Regions from separate parts of the Massilia sp. LXY-5 genome, predicted to be linked through region 3. Evidence: predicted binding sites of a transcription regulator. Region 3 holds the regulator's gene; each other region holds the start of a gene.

Region 1 (7,471 bases), 140 kb from region 3:
GCGCAAACGGGCGCCCCAGAACGCGCCCGTCGTCATAGGGAGATGTGATGCGATTCCGGAACCGGCTACTGCTCCTCGTGGTCGCCATTCTGGTGCCCGCCTTCATCGGCGCGGCGCTGGCGGTGGCGTATGTCTACGTGGAACAGCAAAAAGACCAGGAGCGCAGCGTGGCGGAAACCGGCCATGCGTTCGCGTTGCTCATCGACAACGAAATGCGGCACCAGGAGGGTATCCTGCGCACCCTGGCCGCGTCGCCCGCGCTGGCCGCCGGCGACATGGCCGAGTTCTATGCGCATGCGCAGCGGGCCGCCGAGGGCGTCGGCGCGGTGGCGATCCTGCTGGACCTGGACGGCAAGACCGTCCTCAACACCCGGCGCCCGTTCGGCAGCGTAGTGCCCGGGCGCAACCCATCGAACCTGCCGGCGCTGGTGGAGCGCTTCGGCGCGGCCGGCACCCTGGTCTCCGATGTTTTTTATGCGCCGCCGGTGCGCCGCCACGACTTCATGATGCAGGTGCCGGTCCGCATCGAGGGCCAGGTGCGCTACTACCTGCTGCTGGGCCTGCACGTCGGCATCGTCCAGCAATTGCTGGTGCGCCAGCATTTCCCGGGCACCTGGATCGCCTCCGTGGCCGACCGCAACGGCCGCATCGTGGCGCGCTCGCGCGACCCCGGCCGGTATGTCGGCACGCTGCTGCGTGAAGACACGCGCAGGCGCATCGCCGCTGGCGACGGCGCCCTGATGTTCGACGGCGAGACGCTCGAAGGCATCCCGGTGCGCGCCCTGGCCAGCACGGTGCCGAACACGGGCTGGAAGGTGTTGATCAGCATTCCCACGGCCGAGATCCGCCAGGTACCGATCAGGGCCGCCGCTTTCCTGGCCGCGATCATGGCCGTGCTGCTGGTGCTGGCCCTGGCGGCCGGCCGCTGGTTCGCGAACCGGGCAACGGCGCCGATCGAATACCTGGGGCGCTGCGCCGACCGCCTCGGCAACGGCGAGGAGGTGACTTACCACCCGCACGGACTGGAAGAGATCGACAACGTGGCGCGCCGCATGACGGAAGCCAGTAAACAGATCCGGCGCTCGCAGCGCGAGCTCGAACAGCGGGTGAACGAGGCGATCCGCGCCACCGAACAGGCGCAGGGCGCCTTGCTCAAAAGCCAGCGCCTGGAATCGCTCGGACGCCTGACGGCCGGCATCGCCCACGAATTCAACAACCTGCTGCAAACCCTGACCACCGCTTTGCAGCTGGGCGCGATGCTGGCCAGGGATCCGAAGCTGCAAGGCCTGATCGACACCTGCAAGCGCACCGTCGGGCGCGCCACCAAGCTCACCGGCCAGCTCGGCTCCTTCGGCCGGGTGCAGGAAGGGCGGCTGCTGACGGTCGATCCGAAGCTGCAGCTGGAAAGCGCGCTGCAGCTGATCCGGGGCGGCGTGGGCGAGGCGGTCGCGGTCGACACCGATTTCGCGCCCGACCTGTGGCCGGTGACGGTCGAACCGCTGCAGTTCGACCTGGCGCTGCTGAACCTGGCAATCAATGCGCGCGACGCGATGGACGGCGGGGGCGTGCTGCGCATCATCGCGCGCAATGTCGCCCTGGACACGCCGCCGCAGGGCCTGGCGCCCGGCGACTACCTGCACCTGAGCGTGGTCGACGGCGGCGCCGGCATGTCGCCCGAGGTGCTGGCGCACGCGCTCGACCCCTTCTACACGACCAAGGCGCCGGGGCAGGGCACCGGGCTCGGCCTGCCGCAAGCCTATGCCTTCGCGGCCCAGGCCGGTGGGCTCCTCACGCTCGACAGCGCCCTGGGGCGCGGCACGCGGGTGCACATCTACCTGCCGCGTGCGGATGCGGCGCCGGCCCCGGCCCCGGCTGTCCCGGAGGCGCCGGCGGTATTGCGGCAGGAGAGCGGCAGCGTGCTCTTCGTCGAAGACGACCCGCTGGTGCGCGAAGCCGTCGCCGGCGGCCTGCGCCAGGCCGGCTTTACGGTGCGCATGGCCGAGAGCGGCGACGCCGCCCTGGCGCTGCTCGACGCCGGACTGCAGGTCGATGTCGTGTTTTCCGATGTCGTCATGCCGGGCAGCCTGAGCGGCATCGACCTGGCGCGCGCCCTGCGCCGGCGCTGGCCCGAGCTGCCGGTGGTGCTGGCGACCGGCTATACCGAGCGCCAGGTGGCGCTGCCTGACGTGCCGATCCTGGCCAAGCCCTACGACATCGCCCAGGCCGTGCGCCTGCTGGGCGGCCTCGTCGCGCAGGAATAGTTGTATGGGGCAAAGCGGCGCCGGCCGCTGCGCGACCTGACTAGAATGAGCACGGGTTGTTCTTCACTTGAGGAGACGGACATGGTCAAGGTGGCGGTGATAGTCGGCAGTACCCGTCCGGGGCGCAAGGCGCTCGACGTGGCGCGCTGGGTAATGGACGCGGCGTCGCAGCGCAGCGATGCGAGCTTCGAGCTGGTCGATATCCAGGATTTCAAGCTGCCGCTGCTGGACGAGCCGGTGCCGCCCTCGATGGGCCAGTATTCGAAGCCGCACACGATCGCCTGGGCCGACAAGATCGCGCAGTTCGACGGCTTCGTCTTCGTTACGCCCGAGTATAACCACGGCACCTCGGGCGCGCTGAAGAACGCCATCGACTTCCTCTATAAAGAGTGGAACAACAAGGCGGCCGGTTTCGTCGGCTACGGCAGCGCCGGCGGCGTGCGCGCCGTCGAAAGCCTGCGCCTGGTGATGGGCGAACTGATGGTGGCCGACGTGCGCGGGCAGGTGATGCTGTCGCTGTTCACTGACTTCGAGAATTTCGCCACCTTCAAGCCGGCCGCGCACCATGGTCAGTCCTTGACCGCCATGCTCGACCAGGTGGTGGCCTGGAGCGGGGCGCTGGCGCCGCTGCGCACATCTGCCGGCTGATACAATCGGCGCCTTTTGCGCGCTGACCGATGACGCCCGATTCTCCTCCCCGCCGCGCCGGCTGCGCGGCCTGCCTGCGCGCGCAATCGGCCTGCATCTGCGCCTGGGTGCGGCCGGTGTCGCCCGCGGCCGGGCTCTTGATCCTGCAGCATCCGCTCGAAGTGGCGAACGCCAAGAACAGCGCGCGCCTGCTGCACCTGTGCGTTGCCGGCAGCCGGCTTGCGGTCGGCGAAGCCTTCGATCCGCTGGAGCTGGATGCGCTGTTGCATGCGGATGGCCGCCGGCCCGTGCTGCTGTATCCGGAGACGCCGGACGCGCCCGCGGCCCCGGCCACCAGCCTGCCCCCGCCCGGGGAACTGCGCCTGGTGGTGCTCGACGCCACCTGGCGCAAGAGCCGCAAGATGCTGCACCTGACCCCGGCCCTGCAGCGCCTGCCGCGCCTGGCCCTGAGCGAGATGCCGGCCTCGAACTACCGCATCCGCAAGGCGCACGCCCCGGACCAGCTCTCGACCCTCGAGGCCACCGCCTACGCGCTGGGCCAGGTCGGCGGCGACATGGCGCTCGTTGCGCCCTTATTGGAGGCGTTTGACGGTTTTGTGCAACAACAGGCCGCTTTCGTGCCCCTGGACGCGGCGCGCACACGGCACGCTTGAGTTCAGGCGCTGACGGGCGTACCATACTGTATAAACATACAGTATGAGGTGCACAGTGGAACTGCGCGAACGAACAATTGACCGGGAATACAGTGCCGAGCAGCCAATGTTGCCGCCGCGTCCGCTCGCGGTGTCGAAAGGGCGGGGCGCTGTATCCAACATGCAAGGCCGGTACGAGGTCAACGGCCGCGAGGGTTTCGACGACGGCTGGGACGCCGGGATCGAGCCCGGCGATGCGCCGCGCTTCAAGACTCAGGTGACGGACGAAGTCGCAAAGAGCATCCTCTCGCGCAACGCCTCGCCCGACATCCCGTTCAAGGTCTCGCTGAATCCCTATCGCGGATGCGAGCACGGCTGCATCTATTGTTTCGCCCGTCCCACGCACAGCTATCTCGGCCTCTCACCCGGGCTCGATTTCGAGACCAGGTTGTTCGCCAAGGTCAACGCTGCCGAGCTGCTACGGCGCGAGCTGGCGCATCCGGGGTACAAGCCCGAGCACATCGCCATCGGCGTGAATACCGACGCCTATCAACCCTGCGAGCGCGAGATGCGCCTGACGCGCCAGGTGCTCGAGGTGCTGAGCGAATGCCAGCATCCGGTCGGCATGATCACCAAGTCCTCGCTGATCGAGCGCGACATCGACCTGCTGGCCCCGATGGCGGCCAAGGGCCAGGCCTGTGCCGCGATCACGATCACCACGCTCGACTCGGAAATCTCGCGCACCCTGGAGCCGCGCGCCGCCGCCCCGGCGCGGCGCCTGCGCACGATCCGCACCCTGACCGAGGCCGGCATCCCGGTCAGCGTCAGCGTGGCGCCGATCATCCCTTTCGTCACCGAACCGGAAATCGAGCGCATCCTGGAAGCGGCGCGCGATGCCGGCGCCGTCAGCGCCCATTACGTCGTGCTGCGATTACCCTTCGAGGTCAATCCGCTGTTCCAGCAATGGCTCGAAGCCCATTTCCCGGAACGTGCCCAGCGCGTGATGAACCGCGTGCGCGAGATGCGCGGCGGGAAGGATTACGACAGCGACTGGGGCAAGCGCATGCAGGGCGAGGGCGTCTGGGCCGACCTGATCCGCCAGCGTTTTACGAAGACCGTCGAGCGGCTGGGCCTGGGGAAGCTGGGCAGCCGTTTCGAGCGGCTCGATACATCGCAATTCCGGCGGCCGCTGGTGGTGCCGGCGGCGACCGGCAAGGCGGGCGCGAAGGGGGCGGCGCAGCTGGATTTGTTTTGACGAGGGGGCGGCGGGCCATCGGACCCGCCGTGGCGCCCGCGTGTATCTGCGATGTGGGCGCCGCAAAGCGTCGAACCATGCGCAATAGCGGGTGCCGCTGCGGCTTCAGGGAGTGCCGGAATCGATCGCCTCGATGGAGCGCTCGATCGCCTTGTCGAACGATTCGCGCAGTGCGGGACTATCGATCTGGCTCGACGCCCAGGCAAGCCGGGAGGCAAAGCCGATGTGGAAGTCGGCATGCGATTCCTGACTCCACGGCTCCGGGTGCGGTCCCAGACCGCGATGTGGCCCCCACCATGGCGGCAGCCTGGGTGGCCTTGGACGGGTAGGGCACCAATCGTCGAGGTCCATGAATGCGATCGCGGGGTCGAGACCGAAGCGATCGGCCTGCCACGCGGTATGCGCAAACTCGGCGGCAATGGCAGCGCCCAGTTCGTGCGCTGGAAGGAGCTGCGCATTGAGTGCGGCGAGACTCAATGGGCCGCGGGGGATCAGGTCGAAGATCGCGGGAAGCCGCGCTCCGAGAATGGCGAGGATGCGACGGTCGATGGACATGGCCTCTCCTGGTGAACGTAATCGGACCGTCCTCTGGCGCGAGGACAGCTGTTCGAACGACCGATGTTCGACCCTGAAGGTTCAGGAAAGTGCCGGAAGAGTTGACGCCGCGAGGCTGCGGCGCCCTGGGCCGGGGTCACGACGCCGGCTGGAAACTCACGATCGGGCCGCGTCGATCAGGTGGCGCTCGATCTCGAACACGTGCGCGTCATGCTTGCCCAGCGCCCGCAGCGCCCGGGCCAGTTCCAGAAGGTATTCGCTGTTCGGGCCGCTCGGCCCGGCCGCACCGGCAATCTGCTGCGCAATCTCGTGCTCGGTCGCGGGGCCGAGAAACGCCGCGTTCTCGTGCGTCGCGATATACACCAGTCCCTCTTCGCTGCCGCCGTCATCGAACGCGATATCGATCGCCAGCCGCAGGTAACCGTTCTTCTCGCGGTGGTCGAGGTGGGCGAATTCCTCCGGCGTGACCAGGTAGGCCATGCCATGGCAGACGGCGCCTTCTTCCGGCACCAGCGTCACCACGCGGCCGGGCGCGGCCTCGGTGCCGCGGTGGTCGTGCGAACCCTGCCAGAAACGGCGGGTCCAGCCGCGGATGCTCGCCGGGCGGCGTTCGATGAAGGGGAAGTCGGCCTTGAAGATCAGCGAACCGTAGCCGAACAGCCAGACTTCATGGTGGCCGTCGAATTTGTCCATGCGCTGGTTGATCGCGATGGTGTTCAGGGACATCTGTGGCACTCCTGCTGAAACGATCTGCAATCCGTCGATTCTAGCCCAGCGCGGCGGCCGGCGCAGAGCCCCGGTTCACGCCTGCTGATTCATGCTTGCATCATGCGCGCCTCGCTGCGCTTTCCCTCCACATACGGAAACAGGAAATCGATGAAGCTCTGCGCCGCCGGCGACAGCGAGCGTCCGGCGCGCGTGTAGACGAAAAAGCGCCGCGTCAGCCTGGGCTCCTCGAGCGGGCGCATGTGCAGTTGGTAGAGCTGCACCAGCGGCTCGGCATACGGCAGGCAGACGGTGATGCCGAGCCCGGCGCTGACCATCGCCAGCGCCGTCGTCATGAAGGTGACTTCGTTGGCCGGTTTCAGGGGCACTTCGCGCAGCAGGGCTTGCATGTCGGCCAGCAGGCGCTCCGTGAATTGTCCCTGCAGGGCGATGAAGGGATAACGCGCGACGTCCTGCCAGGTGACGCGCGCGTTCGCCTCCAGGGGGTGTCCCTGCGGGAAGACGAGGGAGAAGGGCATCTCGAACAGCTCGCGCGCTTCCAGTTGCGGCGCCGGTTCGCGCTCGGGTCCGATGCCGAAATCGGATTCGCCCGAGAGCACGCGCGCGATCACGTTCTCGACCGGGCTGTCGGCGACCCGGACATCGATGTCCGGTTGCCCGCTGCGGTAGGCAGCCACGGCTGCGGGCACCAGGGTGCAGCACATCAGTTGTGGCGCGGCGATGCGCACCACGCCTTTTCGCAACTGCGTATGGTCCGCCACGTTCGCCAGCGCACCGTCGAGATCATCGATCATCTGGCTAAATAGCGGATACAGCTCGCGGCCGATGTCCGTCAATACGATGCGGCGCGTGGAACGGTCGACGACGCGTGCGCCGAGGGTCTGTTCGAGCTCCTTGATCAAGCCCGAAAGAGCCGATTGTGTCACGTGCATGGACGCTGCCGCCGACGTAAAGTTATTGGTCTTGGCGAGCGCCACGAACGCGCGCATCTGGCGCAGGGTGGGATTCATAGGATAGTCTGATAAATCAGGCGGAAAATATTGTTTGTATGATAGTTCGTTTTGACTTTTAATGGCGGCAACTAATGCCCGGACTAAGGAACTCGCCATGAAACTCGCTTCACTCAAGACCGGCGGCCGCGACGGTACGCTGGTCGTCGTCAGCCGTGACCTCGTCACCTGCCAGGCCGTCCCGAAGATCGCGCGCACGCTGCAGGCCGCGCTCGACGACTGGGACGCGGTCGCGCCGCGCCTGCAGGCCGTCTACGACAAGCTCAACAATGGCAGCGCCGACCAGGCCGAATCCTTCATCGAGATGGATTGCCATTCGCCGCTGCCGCGCGCCTACCAGTGGGCCGACGGCTCGGCCTACATCAACCACGTCGAGCTGGTGCG
Region 2 (7,471 bases), 130 kb from region 3:
TCATCAAAATCAGCACCGCGCTGGCCGGCAGGGCCAGCACGAAATAGCGCACCAACTGCGCCTGGATTGAATTCGCCGGCAGCCAGGCCAGGGTGCCGCGCTCGTCGAACCAGTCGATCAGCACGAAGCTCGGGAACACCGGCATGAAGAACAGCGTCGCCACCAGCAGGATGCCGAATATGAAGAACAGCGCTTCTCCGGCCAGGCGCAGCCGGCTCGTGTGCGGACGCGGCGGCAGCGCCGATGGGTCGAAGGCGCCGGCGTCGCGTGCGGGCGAGCCGTTCCAGACGCGGTTCGCGGGCACCACCGCCCCGTCCTGCAGCGCCGACTGGCCCTCGAGGTGGCCGCGCCGCTCCACGCGCGTGTTTCCCTCCAGGAGGGCGTACGACGAGACGAAGGCGTCGTCCTCGAGCACGACAGTGCCCAGCAGCAGGCGGCCGCGCTCGACGCGCGCGTTCTCGACATTGACGGCATTGCCGATGCTGACATTGTCGCCGACATGCAGCAGTTCCGGCACGCGCACCGTCATCGAGCCGATCACGGCGTCGCGGCCGATCTTCGCGCCCAGCAGGCGCAGCCACCATGTATACAGTGAGGACCCTGCCAGCAGGTAAGTCGGTGCCGCCTCGATCAGGCGGTCGCCCAGCCACCAGCGGAAGTAGGTCCTGCCCCACAGCGGATACGAACCCGGCTTGAGGCGGCCGGCAACCAGCCATTTGCCGCCGATCGCAAACGCGAACTCCATGATCGTCGCTAGGAGGAACACGCCGATCGCCGCCGCGATCGCGCGCGGGATCCTGTCGCCCGCGTCGCCGGTCATGTAGTGGTAAGTGAAGAAGGGCGCCAGCCACTGCGCCATCCGCAGCGTCACGAGCACCGGCACGGTCGCCAGCTGGGCCAGGCCGCACAGCCAGCGGCGCGCCGCCGGCGGCGGGGTCCAGTCGGGTTCCTCCGCCGCCGTTCCCGCGCCCTGATCGAGGCTCGACGCGATCGCGCCAATCCGGCGCTGCTCGTAGATGTCGCGCACCGTCAGGTGGGCAAAGCGCGGGTCCCGGCGCAGGGCGGTTGCCAGGCGTGCGGCAAAAAAGGAGTGGCCGCCCAGGTCGGAGAAGAAGTCCTGCTCGCGCCGGATCGTCTGGCCCGGGAACAGCTGGGCCAGGGCCGCGAACAAGGCTTGCTCTCCCGGTGTTTCCGGCGTGTCCGATCCGGCCGGGTCGCCCGGCAGCGGCGTGCTCAGGGCCATGGCCTTGAGGGCCTTGCGGTCGATTTTGCCCGAGGTCAGGCGCGGCATGACAGCCAGGACTTCGAATTGGCTCGGCACCATATACGGCGGCAGGCGGCCGGACAGTGCCTTGCGCAGCGTGGCGGACGCCAGCTGCTCGCCGGTCGCCCCCTGGGCCGGCACCAGATAGGCGACGAGGCGGTCGATGCCCTCGTCCTTGCGCAGCAATACGGCGGTCGTGCCGACGCCTTCCTGCTGGGCCAGCACGGCTTCGATCTCGCCCAGTTCGACGCGAAAACCGCGGATCTTGACCTGGTCGTCGGTACGGCCCAGGCATACCACCTGGCCGTCCGGCTCGATGCGCGCCAGGTCGCCGGTGCGGTACAGGCGATCGTCGTGGCTGCCGGAGGCCCATGGGTTGGGCAGGAATTTTTCGGCAGTGAGGTCGGGGCGCCCCAGGTAGCCTGCGGACAGGCCGGGACCGGTGATGCACAGTTCCCCGGTTTCGCCGCGCGGCAGGATCCGCAGGCCCTTGTCGGTCTCGGTCGAGATCACCAGCAGGCCGTAGTTCGGCAGCGGTTCGCCGATGGTGATCGAGCGCCCCGGTTCCATGCGCGCCAGGCTGGCCGAGACCGTCGCTTCGGTCGGGCCATAGGTATTGAACATGATGCGGCCGGGCTTCGAGAAACGCTCCACCACCGCTTCCGGGCACATCTCGCCGCCCAGGTTAATGATGCGCAGGCCGGGCACGTCGTCGGCGAACAGGGACAGCAAGGTCGGCACCGCATGCAGCACGGTGACGCCGTTTTCCGCCAGCAGGCGCGGTAGCGCTTCCGGATCGCCTGCGGTTTCCTTGGGCCCGAGCCAGAGCGTGGCGCCGGCCAGGTAGGAAATCCAGATCTCTTCGAAGGACATGTCGAAGGCGACCGAGAAGCCCTGGTAGACGCAGTCGTCGGCACGCACGCCCAGCACTTCGTTCTCGCTGCGCAGAAAGTGGCAGATGCTGCGCTGGTCGATCAGGATGCCTTTCGGCTTGCCCGTCGAGCCCGACGTGTAGATCACATAGGCCGGGGCGCTTCCCGGGACCACGCCGCGGCGCTTCAACACGTATCCGTCCGCTGCGGGCAGCAACAGGTCCTCGGCCATGTGGATGGCTTGGGAATCACAGCCGAGGCCGCTGCCGACCCGCTCGCGCATCTGTTCGCTCGTAACCAGCGCCGGCGAACCGGCATCAAGCATGCATACCAGCAGGCGCTCGGCCGGCGTGTCTTCGTCGACCGGTAGCCAGGCGGCCCCGGTTTTGGCGATTGCGGCCTGCATGATCAACAGTTCGATCCCTCGCGGCATCCACAGGCCGACGATATCGCCCGGCCCGATGCCTGAGTCGATCAGGCGCGACGCGGCCAGGCTGGCCTGCTCGTCGAGTTCGCGGTAGCTGAGCCGGCGTGCGCCGGAGACGAAGGCCCACTGGTGCGGCGCGCGCCGCGCGCTGGCTTCCAGCAGGTCAGCCAGGATTTCGTTGCGCAGCAACTCGGGCTGGTGGGGGCCGTACAGGACGTCGGGGTGCCGCGTTGCGGGTATGGGGTTGTTCATCGAGGCCAGATAGGGCTGAAGTTGGATTTAAGCAAGGCCGTTGTACGCAAAAATCCGGAGCGCCACGCCGCCTGCAGGGGCGCTTGCCTTGAATGGCCCGCCGAGGAATCACTCAAGTCATGACCAAACCGAACTTCCTGACGAGGAAGACGGTGACGAGCCCACGCCAGGGAGCGCCAGCGCGAAGACTGCGGCAACCTTGCCGGCCGCGCACAGCACCGCACGCTTGTCCATCTCCTTCCCCTTCTTCCCTTGTTCGTAAGGCCACTTGATGGCAAAGAACATGCCCGTGCATGGCACGATGACCTTGAACGTACCGGCGACGATAGGGAACCAATCCATGGTGTGAGCCTGATGCAGATGAGAGGAGAGAACCTCGGCGACTGCCATGCAAGGTGGCGTCGCCGCAGGTGCTGATCATTTTACTCAAAAGCAATCGCCGTGCATTGGGGCAAAATGTCCCAGTTGAACACCGTGCAAGGACCTTTTAGTATTCGCACGGAAATTATTGCCAAGTTGACCTCGTCGGTTATACTGTGTTTTTATACAGTAGTTTGTGAACTCACAAGAATCCGACTTGCCGATGTCATCTGCGCCGCCCGCTCATCTACCCGACTACGCCGAGCTGTTTTGCCTGTCGAATTTCAGCTTCCTGCAAGGCGCCTCGCACGCCGAGGAACTGGTGGAGCGGGCTGTGCGCCTCGGCTATGCGGCGCTGGCGCTGACCGACGAATGTTCGCTGGCCGGCGTGGTGCGGGCGCATGCCGAGGCGAAGAAGGCGGGCATGCCCTTCATCGTCGGCGCCCATTTTCACCTGCGCCACCCAGGGGGCGACCCGGCCCTGTCGCTGATCCTGCTGGCCCAGAACCGCAACGGTTACGGCAACCTGTCCGAGTTCATCACGCTGGGACGTACGCGCAGCGAGAAGGGGACCTATTTCCTCACGCCCGACGACATCGCCGATCCGCCACCGGAATTCGCGCACCTGAAAGGCATGCCGGACTGCCTGGCGATCCTGCTGCCGCACTATCCCGGCCACGAGCCCAAGGACGTCGACCGCCTGCACGGGCAGGCCGCGTGGGTGGCAAAACACTTCCCCAATCGCGCCTGGCTCGGCCTGGTGCTGCTGCACCGCGCCTTCGACGATGCGCACCGGGTCACGATCGAGGAAGTCGGCTGGCAGCACCGGTTGCCGATCGTGGCGCTGGGCCACGTCGTCATGCACGTCCGTTCGCGCAAGCCGCTGCAGGACACGCTCACCGCCACGCGCCTGAACAAGCCCGTGGCCGAATGCGGCTATGGCCTGGCGCAGAACGCCGAGCAGCACCTGCGCGCGCGCCTGCGCCTGGCGAACATCTATTCGCGCGAAGCGCTCGATGAGACACTGCGTATCGCTTCCCTGTGTACTTTCTCGCTCGACGAACTGCGCTACGAATACCCGAACGAAGTGGTGCCGACAGGGCACACGGCATCGAGCTTCCTGCGCGCCGAAACCTATATCGGTGCCCACCGGCGTTTCAGGGAAGGGATCCCGGCCAGGGTGCAGGCCCAGATCGAGCACGAGCTGGGTTTGATCGGCGAGATGGGCTACGAACACTACTTCCTCACCGTCTACGACATCGTCCACTTCGCGCGCTCGAACAACATCCTGTGCCAGGGGCGCGGCTCGGCCGCCAATTCGGCCGTCTGCTACTGCCTCGGCATCACCGAGGTCGATCCGGCGCGCGCGAATCTCTTATTTGAAAGGTTCATTTCGAAGGAGCGTAACGAACCGCCGGATATCGACGTCGACTTCGAGCACCAGCGCCGCGAGGAGGTGATCCAGTACATCTACAACAAGTACGGACGCACCCGCGCCGCGCTGGCGGCGGTCGTGATCAGCTACCGCCCGAAAAGCGCGCTGCGCGACAGCGGCCGCGCGCTCGGGGTCGATCTCGGCATCATCGAAAAGGTCTGTAAAAGCCACCGCTGGTTCGACAACAAGGCCGACCTGCTCAATCGCCTGGCCGAATCCGGCCTCGATCCGGAAGCGCCGCTGTCGCGCCAGTGGGCGACCCTGGCCACGCAGTTGCTGAACTTCCCGCGCCACCTGTCGCAGCACCCGGGCGGTTTCGTCATCGCGCAGGGCAAGCTCTCCCGGCTGGTGCCGATCGAGAACGCGGCCATGGCCGACCGCAGCGTCATCCAGTGGGACAAGAACGACCTCGAAGAACTCGGCCTGATGAAGGTCGACGTGCTGGCGCTCGGCATGCTGTCGATGCTGCGGCGGGCGCTGGAGCTGGTCAGCCTGCGCCACGGGAGCCTGTTCGAGATGCAGGACATCCCGCCCGACGACAAGGCGACTTACGACATGATCTGCGCGGCCGACACGGTCGGCGTCTTCCAGATCGAATCGCGCGCGCAAATGAGCATGCTGCCGCGGATGAAGCCGCGCGTTTTTTATGACCTCGTGATCGAGGTGGCGGTGGTGCGGCCCGGCCCGATCCAGGGCGGCATGGTGCACCCGTATCTGCGCCGGCGCCAGGGCCTGGAACCGGTGCGTTATCCGAGCGAGGAGATGAAGCTCGCGCTCGGGCGCACGCTGGGCGTGCCTATCTTCCAGGAGCAGGTGATGCAGGTCGCGATCCTCGGCGCCGGCTTCTCGCCCGGCGAAGCGGACCAGCTGCGGCGCGCGATGGCGGCCTGGAAGAGAAAGGGCGGACTCGAACAGTATTACGACCGCATCGTGCGCGGCATGCTCGAACGCGGCTACGAGCTCGAATTCGCCGAAGCGATTTTCAGCCAGATCCAGGGCTTCGGCGAATACGGCTTTCCCGAGTCGCACGCGGCCAGTTTTGCCTTGCTCGCCTACGCCAGCTCCTGGCTGAAATGCCATGAGCCGGCGGCGTTTTTATGCGCGCTCCTGAACAGCCAGCCGATGGGTTTTTACTCGCCCTCGCAGCTGGTGCAGGACGCCCAGCGCCACGGCATCGAAGTGCGCCCGGTCGACATCGCCATCAGCGGCTGGGAATCGACGCTGGAAGAACTCCACGATACGACGCGCCAGCCCGCCGTGCGCCTGGGCCTCTCGCTCCAGCGCGGCATGAGCCGCGAGGCGGCGGCCCGCATCGAGGACGCGCGCGCGATCCGGCCTTTCGAGAGCGTGTCCGACCTGGCGCGGAGGGCAGGGCTGGATCGCGGCGACCTGCAGGTGCTGGCCGGCGCCAACGCCTTACGATCGCTCGCCGGCCATCGGCGGGAGGCCTTGTGGCAGGCGGTCGGCGCCGTGCCCGACAAGGATTTATTGCGCCCGACCACGCCGGAGGAAGAGATGCCGCAACTCGCCGCGCCCTCGGAGGGCGACGAGATCGTCGGCGACTACCGCGCGCAAGGGCTCACGTTGGGACGCCACCCGGTCGCGCTGCTGAGAAAACAGCTGCTGGCGCAGCGCTTCATGCCTTCATCGGTGCTGAACGAATACGCCGACGGCCAGCTCGCGCGCGGCTGCGGCCTGGTGACCGTGCGCCAGCGGCCCGGGACGGCGAAGGGCGTGCTGTTCCTGACGCTGGAAGACGAGACGGGCAACGTCAACGTGATCGTCTGGCCGGACCTGGTCGAACACCAGCGCCGCGAGGTGCTGGGCGCGAACCTGCTGGGGGTGTACGGGATATGGCAGAGCCAGGGACAAGTGAAACACCTGGTGGCAAAGCGGCTGGTGGATATGTCGCATCTGCTGGGCAGGCTGACGACGGGGAGCCGGGATTTTTGTTGAGCGGCGCCTTGCCCCGCCGCCGCCCCGGACTGGCCGCGGCCGAAGGGGCCGGCGCGAATTCAGCAACCGGCCACGCCCAGGCTGGCGTACAGTTGCAGCAGGCGCTCGCGATATCGCGTATCGGTGAAGTCCTCCAGCATCCATGCACGAGCTGCCCTGCCCATGGCGGCAATCTCGGCCGTACTTCTGGCGGAAAAGCTGCGCAGCACTTGCGCAAGCTCGTCTGCATTTCCGCTTTCAAACAGGTCGCCCGTTTCGCCGCGGCGCATCAGCTCCGGAATACCGCCGATGGCCGCTCCAATCACCGGCCGCTCCAGCGCATAGGATTCCATCACGCTCATCGGCGCATTCTCATACAGTTCGGAAGGCAAGACGACGGCGCGGGAATTCCTGATCGCATCGAAGAGCGCCTCGCCACTACGGTACCCGAGAAATTCGATGTCCGCTCCCGACGATCGTGCCAGTGCCTTCAGCGACGCTTCTTCCGGTCCCGTGCCGATGATCCGCCCCTGGACGCCTGCTTTCGCTACTCCCCGGATAAAGGTGGCGAGTCCCTTGTCGCGACTGAGGCGCCCGAAAAAGGTGAACACAGTGCCAGGGTCCCCGCGCGGTACGAGTGCGGCGGCGTTCACGAAATTGGGGATGTGAATGAAGCGCTCTCTCGGATATCCCCACTCGACGAATTTATCGATGAAAAACCGGCTGGGAACCACAAAACGGTCCACGCATCGCGTGTAGCTGCCCAGAAGGCGATTGACCACCGATTCGGCCAGCACCACCGCACTGATCGCGGCCGAACCCTGCACGCAGCGGTTGGACAGCACATTCCATATCTTCCCGCCCTTGCAGCGCTCGCAAATCCCGTCGTGGGTAAGCATCTTGTAGGCAGGGCAGGCAATCTTCAG
Region 3 (7,471 bases):
CAGCGAATCGGTGGCGCTGGAGGGCATCGGTTTCCGCTTCGTTCGCGACATCGCCCCGGGTGAAGCCGTGTTCATCGGCGAGGATGGCTTGTTGCATGAGCGCCAGTGCGCCGAAAACCCGTCGCTCAATCCCTGCGCCTTCGAGTACGTCTACCTGGCACGTCCGGATTCGGTGATCGACGGTGCCTCGGTCTACGCCACCCGCCTGAAGATGGGCGAATACCTGGCCGACAAGATCCGCAAGGAGATCCCGGTCGAGGACATCGACGTCGTGATGCCGATTCCCGATTCCTCGCGTCCGGCGGCGATCCAGCTGGCCCTGAAGCTCGGCGTCGAATACCGCGAAGGTTTCATTAAAAACCGCTACATCGGCCGTACCTTCATCATGCCTGGGCAAGGGATGCGCAAGAAATCCGTGCGCCAGAAACTGAACGCCATCGGCTCCGAGTTCAAGGGCAAGAACGTGCTGCTGGTCGACGACTCGATCGTGCGCGGCACCACCAGCCGCGAGATCGTGCAGATGGCGCGCGAAGCGGGCGCCCGCAAAGTGTTCTTCGCTTCGGCCGCGCCGCCGGTGCTGTTCCCGAACGTCTACGGCATCGACATGCCGACCCGCGACGAGCTGATCGCCTACGGCCGCACCGTCGAGGAAGTGTGCGAGGAGATCACCGCCGACCGCCTGGTCTACCAGGATATCGATGCCCTGAAGCGGTCGATCTCGGACGTGAATCCGGCGCTGACCAATTTCGAGGCCTCGTGCTTCGACGGCGTCTACGTGACCGGCGACGTGACCCCGGCCTACCTCGACAACCTGGAGACTGCGCGCCATAACGGCGGCAAGGGTGTCTCGCAGGAAGACGTGGTGCGTACCCAGCTGAACCTGAATCCAGCGGTCCCCGCCGAATAATTCACCTGCACTGCCATGAGCGAAAAAAAACACTACGGTTTCACGACCACGATCCTGCACAACGACCGCCGCAAGGCGATCGAGCAGGGCTCGCTGCACAAACCCATCCACACCTCGGTCGCATTCGGCTATAACGATGCGCGCCAGCTGGCGTCCGTATTCCAGGGCAAGGAGCCGGGCTTCCGCTACGGTCGCCAGGGCAACCCGACGGTGTCCGCGCTGGAAGACAAGATCACGAAGATGGAAGACGGGGTGTCGTCGCTGTGCTTCGGCACCGGCATGGCGGCCATCGGCGCGCTGTTCCAGGCGCTGCTGAAAGAAGGCGACCACATCGTCTCGTCGAGCTTCCTGTTCGGGAACACCAACAGCCTGTGGCAGACGGTCGCGGGGCAGGGCGTCGCGGTCGATTTCGTCGACGCGACCGATGTGGCCAATGTCGAGGCGGTGCTGAAGGAAAATACGCGCCTGGTGTTCGTCGAGACCATCGCCAATCCGCGTACCCAGGTGGCGGACCTGGCCCGTATCGGCGAGCTGTGCCGCGCGCGCGGCATCCTGTACGTGGTCGACAACACCATGACCACGCCGTATTTGTTCCGCCCGAAAGCGGTGGGGGCGGGGCTGGTCGTCAATTCGCTGACCAAGTCGATCGCCGGCCATGGCATCGCGCTCGGCGGCGCGCTGACCGACACCGGCCTGTTCGACTGGAGCGCCTTCCCGAATATCGCGGCGAATTTCCGCAAGCAGCCGCCCGCCGCCCAGGGCATGGCCCAGCTGCGCGCGAAGGCCCTGCGCGATTTCGGCGCCGCCCTCGGGCCGGAAGCGGCGCACCACATCGCGGTCGGCGCGGAAACGCTGGCCTTGCGCATGGAGCGCACCTGCGCGAATGCGCTGGCGCTGGCGCAGATGCTCGAAGCCGATGAACGGGTCTCGGCCGTCCACTATCCGGGCCTGCCCTCGCATCCGCAACACGGCCTCAGCACCGAGCTGTTCCGCGCCGCCGGATCGCTGCTCAGCTTCGAGCTGCGCGCGGATATCGATCCTTTCGATTACCTGAACCGCCTGAACCTGGCGATCCCCGCAAGCAACCTCGGCGACACGCGCACGCTGGTGATTCCGGTCGCGCACACGATTTTCTTCGAGATGGGTGCCGAGCGCCGTGCCAGCATGGGCATTGCCGAGTCGCTGATCCGGGTATCGGTGGGCATCGAGGATGCCGACGATTTGCTGGAGGATTTCCGCGTCGCACTGGACGTATGATGTAAAAATGCAACGCATGTGCACGCAGAATGCGTTGCCTTTAAAACATTACGGTTTTATGATCGGCCTACAATATTTCCGACAGGACGATTCCATGCGCCGTTATGTACTCTCCTTACTTTTCGTGTGCCTTAGTGCAAGCGCAGACGATCTCGCTGACGCGAATCGCCTGCTGGCAGCCAAGGATTATGCGAAGGCCCTGCCGCTGTTTACCAAGGCCGCGCGCGCCGGTAATTCCGAAGCCCAATTCCGCCTTGGCGAGATGTACTGGTATGGCGACGGTACGGCGCAAGATCTGAACGCTGCCCGCGAATGGATCGGCAAAGCCGCGGCGGCAGGCGTCCCCGACGCAAAGGAATCGCTGGCTATCCTCGAACGGCGCAAGACCCGCGAGAAGGAAATCGCTTACTGGATGAGCGAATATCGTGGTGAAGAGCTACGCTCGGGAAAATTCGCCTGCCCAGCGCCGGCGATTCCCGTCCTGTCGAAGACCAATGAGGAGATCGAGGCCACCCGCGCAGCTGTTGCAACATGGCAGACCTGCTACAACGGCTTCGTCAGTAACTTCAATTCCGCGATGCCACCGGGCAAAGTGATCCCGCAAGACGTCCTCGACATGATGAGCCCCGCGGAGTTCGAGCGCGTGCGTGCCCATATCGAGCCGACCTACCGCAAGATCATCCTCGATGCCCAAACACAAGCCGACGCGACGTTAGCCCAGCGCGACGCCTGGGAGAAGTCGACCCAGGCATTCGTGAAAGAGGAGAACCTGCGGCGCAAGCGTCAGCTGGAACTGGACACGATTCGGAACGTGCGCGACAACGAGATGCGTTTGCATGGAAGCACGAACACGCGCATCACGACCGGCAAGTGATCCTTTGAGTGGCGGCCCTTCTCGCAGTATGATGGGCCCTGCTCATTTCGTTACCGCCATGAAAAAACTTCTGTACGCTGCCTTCCTGTTTGTCAGCCTTCCCGCTGCTGCCGCCAACGATCTCGCTTCCGCCAACACGCTGTTCGAGCAGAAGCGCTATACGGAAGCCCTGACCTTGTACACCAGGCTGGCAAATGCCGGCAATGCCGATGCACAGCAACACCTGGGCCAGATGTACTGGTACGGCGAAGCCGGCGTCGTGGATGAGGCCAAGGCCCAGGCATGGTTCCGTAAAGCCGCTGCGAAAGGCAATGCGGTGGCGGCCAGCTCGCTCGTCGTCATGCAACAGCGCACGGAACGGCGGGCCGACATCGATTATTGGTTAAGCGGCTACGACGGTAGCGACTTGAAAACCGGGAAATATGCTTGTCCCGCACCGCGCATTCCCGCGATATCGAAGCAGAGCGACGAGATCGATCGCGTATCGGCAGCCATTGCAAGCTGGCAGAGCTGCTACAACGGTTTCGTGGAAAACCTGAATGCAGCCTCGCCGCTGGTAAAGCGCATTCCGGCAGACATCGTGAAGCTGATGAATGCCGCCGAGACGGAGCGCGCGCAAACCCATCTTACCCAGGTGCAGGAGAACCTGTCGGAAGAGGCGAAAGTCGCGGCCAAGCTGGTGCTGGCCGATGTCGCAGCCTGGCGCAGCGCGACAGGGGCCTATGTGAAGGAGCACAACGCCATCATCGAGGGCGGTCCTTCGGCCGAGCGCGCGCGCGACATCGAGGCGCGAAAGCACAACTATAGCCAGGCCAACAAATAACGCCGACGTTAAAAAAGCCGCGTCAGCGGCTTTTTCATACCCAGCCGCGCTTAATGCCAGCTGCGCATCAATCCCACCGCCAGGCCCTCGAGCGCGAAATCGTCGCCCGGCTCCACGCGGATGACCTTGAAGTCCGGATTTTCCGGCAGCAGTTCGATGGTCTCGCCGGTCTTGCGGTAGCGCTTGACGGTGACGTCTTCGCCGATGCGGGCCACGACGATCTGGCCGTTCTTGGCGCTGTCGATCTTTTTGACGGCGAGGAAATCGCCATCCATGATGCCGGCGTCGCGCATCGACCAGCCGCGCACCTTCAGCAGGAAATCGGGACGCGCGCCGAACATGGCGGGGTCGACGTTGTAAGTGGCTTCGACGTGTTCCTGTGCCAGGATCGGCGAGCCCGCAGCGACGCGGCCGACCAGCGGCAGCGACATCAGCAGGGCGGCCGGTACGGTCGGCACCGGATCGGGCAGGGAAGCGCCGATCAGGCGGATGCCGCGCGAGGTGCCCGAGACGATCTCGATCGCGCCTTTGCGGGCCAGGGCCTGCAGGTGTTCTTCAGCGGCGTTGGCCGATTTGAAGCCCAATTCTTTCGCGATCTCGGCACGGGTCGGCGGGAAGCCGGTGTTGTCGATCGCTTCCTTGATCAGTTCAAGGATCTGTTGTTGCCTTGCAGTGAGCTTGAGCATGGATCTGCCACAGGTTAATGATTCAGACTGTATTTTTGTACAGTATTTCGGCGAATGCAAGGGAAATCCTCATTTTTTAACATTTCCTGTCGAGCAAGGTGTCGCGCCGGGGCGACGCCGGCGGGAGATTGCGCCTTCATGCCATCCGCGTTATAATTGCCGGCTTTCCCTTCCCACACTCGTCTTGACGCCGAGGTGGGCATTTGTTTAAACGTCCTCAAGGAGTGTTGCATGCGTCATTATGAAATCGTTTTTATCGTCCACCCGGACCAAAGCGAGCAAGTCCCGGCGATGATCGAGCGTTACAAGGCCAGCGTCACCGCACGCGGCGGTAACATCCATCGCGTCGAAGACTGGGGCCGTCGTCAGATGGCTTACCAGATCCAGAAGCTGCCGAAGGCACACTACATCTGCATGAACATCGAGTGCGACAACGAGACCCTGGTCGAGCTGGAAACCGCATTCAAGTTCAATGATGCCGTGCTGCGTCACCTGACCGTGAAGATGAAGAAAGCTGAAACCGCTCCATCGCCAATGATGAAGTCGGTCCAGCGCGAAGACGCAGCCAAGAGCCACCGCGCAGAAGCCCCAGCGGCCGCTGCAGCCCCGGCCCCAGCTGCTGCCTAAATTTTTCTTGCCAGGAATCGTGAACTCGCAGTGAACCAGTTACAAGTCGTCGCGACGATTGCTGAACGCGACGTACTGCGCTATACCCCCGCCGGCGTGCCGGTCGTCTCGGCAATCCTGATGCACAGTTCGCAGCAGGTCGAGGCAGGGGTGGACAGGCTGGTCGAGTTCGAAATTGCCGCGTTCGCCGCGGGAGAAATTTCGGGCCGCTTCGCCAGCGCAGAACTGGGCGCCGCACACCAGTTCACGGGATTTTTGGCCAGGAAGAATCGCAACAGTAAAGCCCTGGTGTTTCACATCATTGATTTTAGTGCCGCCGCTTAAGACTAGCGGCCACCATTTAGATACAGGAGCCTCAAATGGCATTCGGTAAAAAGTTCGACAAAAACAAAGCCAAAGAAAAACTCAAGCGCAAACAGCAGAACCCGCTGTTCAAGCGCAAGAAGTTCTGCCGCTTCACCGCTGCAAACGTGGAACAGGTCGATTACAAAGACGTCGACACCCTGAAGGACTTCGTCCAGGAAAACGGCAAGATCATGCCTGCACGTCTGACCGGCACCAAGGCGCACTACCAGCGCCAGGTCGACACCGCGATCAAGCGCGCACGCTACCTCGCGCTGCTGCCGTACACCGACCTGCACCACGGTTAATCCCGTCGTACAGATCAGAATATCCTGGAGAAAAATATGCAAGTTATCCTTTTGGAAAAAGTTGTTAACGTCGGCAACCTGGGCGACGTGGTCAAGGTCAAGGACGGTTACGCACGTAACTTCCTGATCCCGCAAAAGATGGCCCGCCGCGCCACCGAATCGGCCAAGGCCGAGTTCGAAGCCAAGCGCGCCGAGCTGGAAAAAGCTGCTGCTGAAAAGCTGAACGCTTCGCAAGCCCAAGGCGAAAAGCTGAACGGCATGACCATCAGCATCGCCCAGAAAGCCGGCGTCGACGGTCGTCTGTTCGGTTCGGTCACCAACTTCGACATCGCCGAAGCCCTGAGCAAGCAAGGTTTCGCAGTCGAAAAGGCGCAAGTGCGCCTGCCGACCGGCCCGCTGAAGACCACCGGCGAGCACCCGGTTGCCGTCGCGCTGCACACCGACGTCGTCGTGGAAATCACGATCGCTGTCGTGGGCGAAGCTGCCTAAGCACAGCACGCAGCACGCTGTTGTTTAAAAGAAAAAGCCGGGCTTGCCCGGCTTTTTTATTGCCAGATTCTCCCCAATTATTTCAGCGGTATGACGGAGGAGGTATAATGCCCGCCATGAATACCCCCGCAGATCCGCAGATCGAATCGCTGCGCATTCCCCCGCATTCCATCGAAGCAGAGCAGTCCGTCATCGGCGGCCTGCTGCGCGACAATGCGGCCTGGGACCGCATTGCCGACTTCATGCACGCGGACGACTTTTACCGCTATGACCACCGCATCATCTTCGAACAGATGGTGCGCCTGATTAACAGCGGCAAGCCGGCCGACGTGATCACCGTCTACGAGGCCATGGTCTCGCTCGGCAAGGCCGAGGACGTGGGCGGCCTGCAATACCTGAATGCGATGGCGCAGAACACGCCCTCCGCCGCCAACATCCGCCGCTACGCCGAGATCGTGCGCGACCGCGGCATCCTGCGCAAACTGATCACGGTCGCCGACGAAATTTCCGGCAATGCGTTCAATCCGCAAGGCAAGGAAGTCAAGCAGATGCTTGACGAGGCGGAATCGAAGATTTTCGCCATTGCCGAGTCCGGCGCCCGGGGGGCCCAGGGCTGGAATCCGATCCAGCCGCTGCTGACCCAGGTGGTCGAGCGCATCGACGAACTGTATTCGCGCGAAAACCAGGGCGAGATCACCGGCGTGCCGACCGGCTTCATCGACCTCGACCGCATGACCTCGGGCCTGCAGCCGGGCGACCTCGTCATCGTGGCCGGCCGTCCATCGATGGGCAAGACCGCCTTCTCCGTGAACATCGGCGAGAACGTCGCGATCGAAGCGGGCCTGCCGGTGGCCGTGTTCTCGATGGAAATGGGCGGCGCCCAGCTGGCCATGCGTATGCTCGGTTCGGTCGGCCAGCTCGACCAGCACCGCCTGCGTACCGGCCGCCTGAACGACGAGGATTGGCCGCGCCTGACGCACGCCATCCAGAAGATGAACGACGCCCAGCTGTATATCGACGAGACGCCGGCGCTGAACCCGATCGAGATGCGCGCACGCGCGCGCCGCCTTGCCCGTCAGTGTGGCAAGCTCGGCCTGATCATCGTCGACTACCTGCAGCTGATGCAGGGCAGCCAGCCGGGCGACAACCGGGCGGCCG

The links. The regulator LexA, encoded in region 3, represses DNA repair genes until DNA is damaged. The targets are predictions, from matches to a motif close to ACTGTATNNNNATACAGT.
Region 1: ACI48I_RS05750 (PA0069 family radical SAM protein) is a predicted target of LexA. The motif match lies at 3,588-3,605, and genes of this name have one in related genera.
Region 2: ACI48I_RS04520 (error-prone DNA polymerase) is a predicted target of LexA. The motif match lies at 3,349-3,366, and genes of this name have one in related genera.

The regions. Positions count from the first base shown of each region.
Region 1 is NZ_JBNNEH010000002.1:502,889-510,359, forward strand. Features, by position in the region: gene ACI48I_RS05730 (hypothetical protein) at 1-48, shown strand, start outside; gene ACI48I_RS05735 (hybrid sensor histidine kinase/response regulator) at 48-2,261, shown strand; gene ACI48I_RS05740 (NADPH-dependent FMN reductase) at 2,343-2,909, shown strand; gene ACI48I_RS05745 (tRNA-uridine aminocarboxypropyltransferase) at 2,939-3,562, shown strand; gene ACI48I_RS05750 (PA0069 family radical SAM protein) at 3,669-4,796, shown strand; gene ACI48I_RS05755 (hypothetical protein) at 4,902-5,351, opposite strand; gene ACI48I_RS05760 (gamma-glutamylcyclotransferase) at 5,508-6,077, opposite strand; gene ACI48I_RS05765 (LysR family transcriptional regulator) at 6,167-7,087, opposite strand; gene ACI48I_RS05770 (fumarylacetoacetate hydrolase family protein) at 7,185-7,471, shown strand, end outside.
Region 2 is NZ_JBNNEH010000002.1:230,078-237,548, forward strand. Features, by position in the region: gene ACI48I_RS04510 (Pls/PosA family non-ribosomal peptide synthetase) at 1-2,815, opposite strand, end outside; gene ACI48I_RS04515 (hypothetical protein) at 2,933-3,205, opposite strand; gene ACI48I_RS04520 (error-prone DNA polymerase) at 3,399-6,566, shown strand; gene ACI48I_RS04525 (glycosyltransferase family 4 protein) at 6,626-7,471, opposite strand, start outside.
Region 3 is NZ_JBNNEH010000002.1:361,265-368,735, forward strand. Features, by position in the region: gene purF (amidophosphoribosyltransferase) at 1-907, shown strand, start outside; gene ACI48I_RS05085 (cystathionine gamma-synthase family protein) at 923-2,164, shown strand; gene ACI48I_RS05090 (tetratricopeptide repeat protein) at 2,172-3,038, shown strand; gene ACI48I_RS05095 (sel1 repeat family protein) at 3,001-3,861, shown strand; gene lexA (transcriptional repressor LexA) at 3,912-4,547, opposite strand; gene rpsF (30S ribosomal protein S6) at 4,779-5,174, shown strand; gene priB (primosomal replication protein N) at 5,205-5,498, shown strand; gene rpsR (30S ribosomal protein S18) at 5,534-5,824, shown strand; gene rplI (50S ribosomal protein L9) at 5,861-6,313, shown strand; gene ACI48I_RS05125 (replicative DNA helicase) at 6,430-7,471, shown strand, end outside.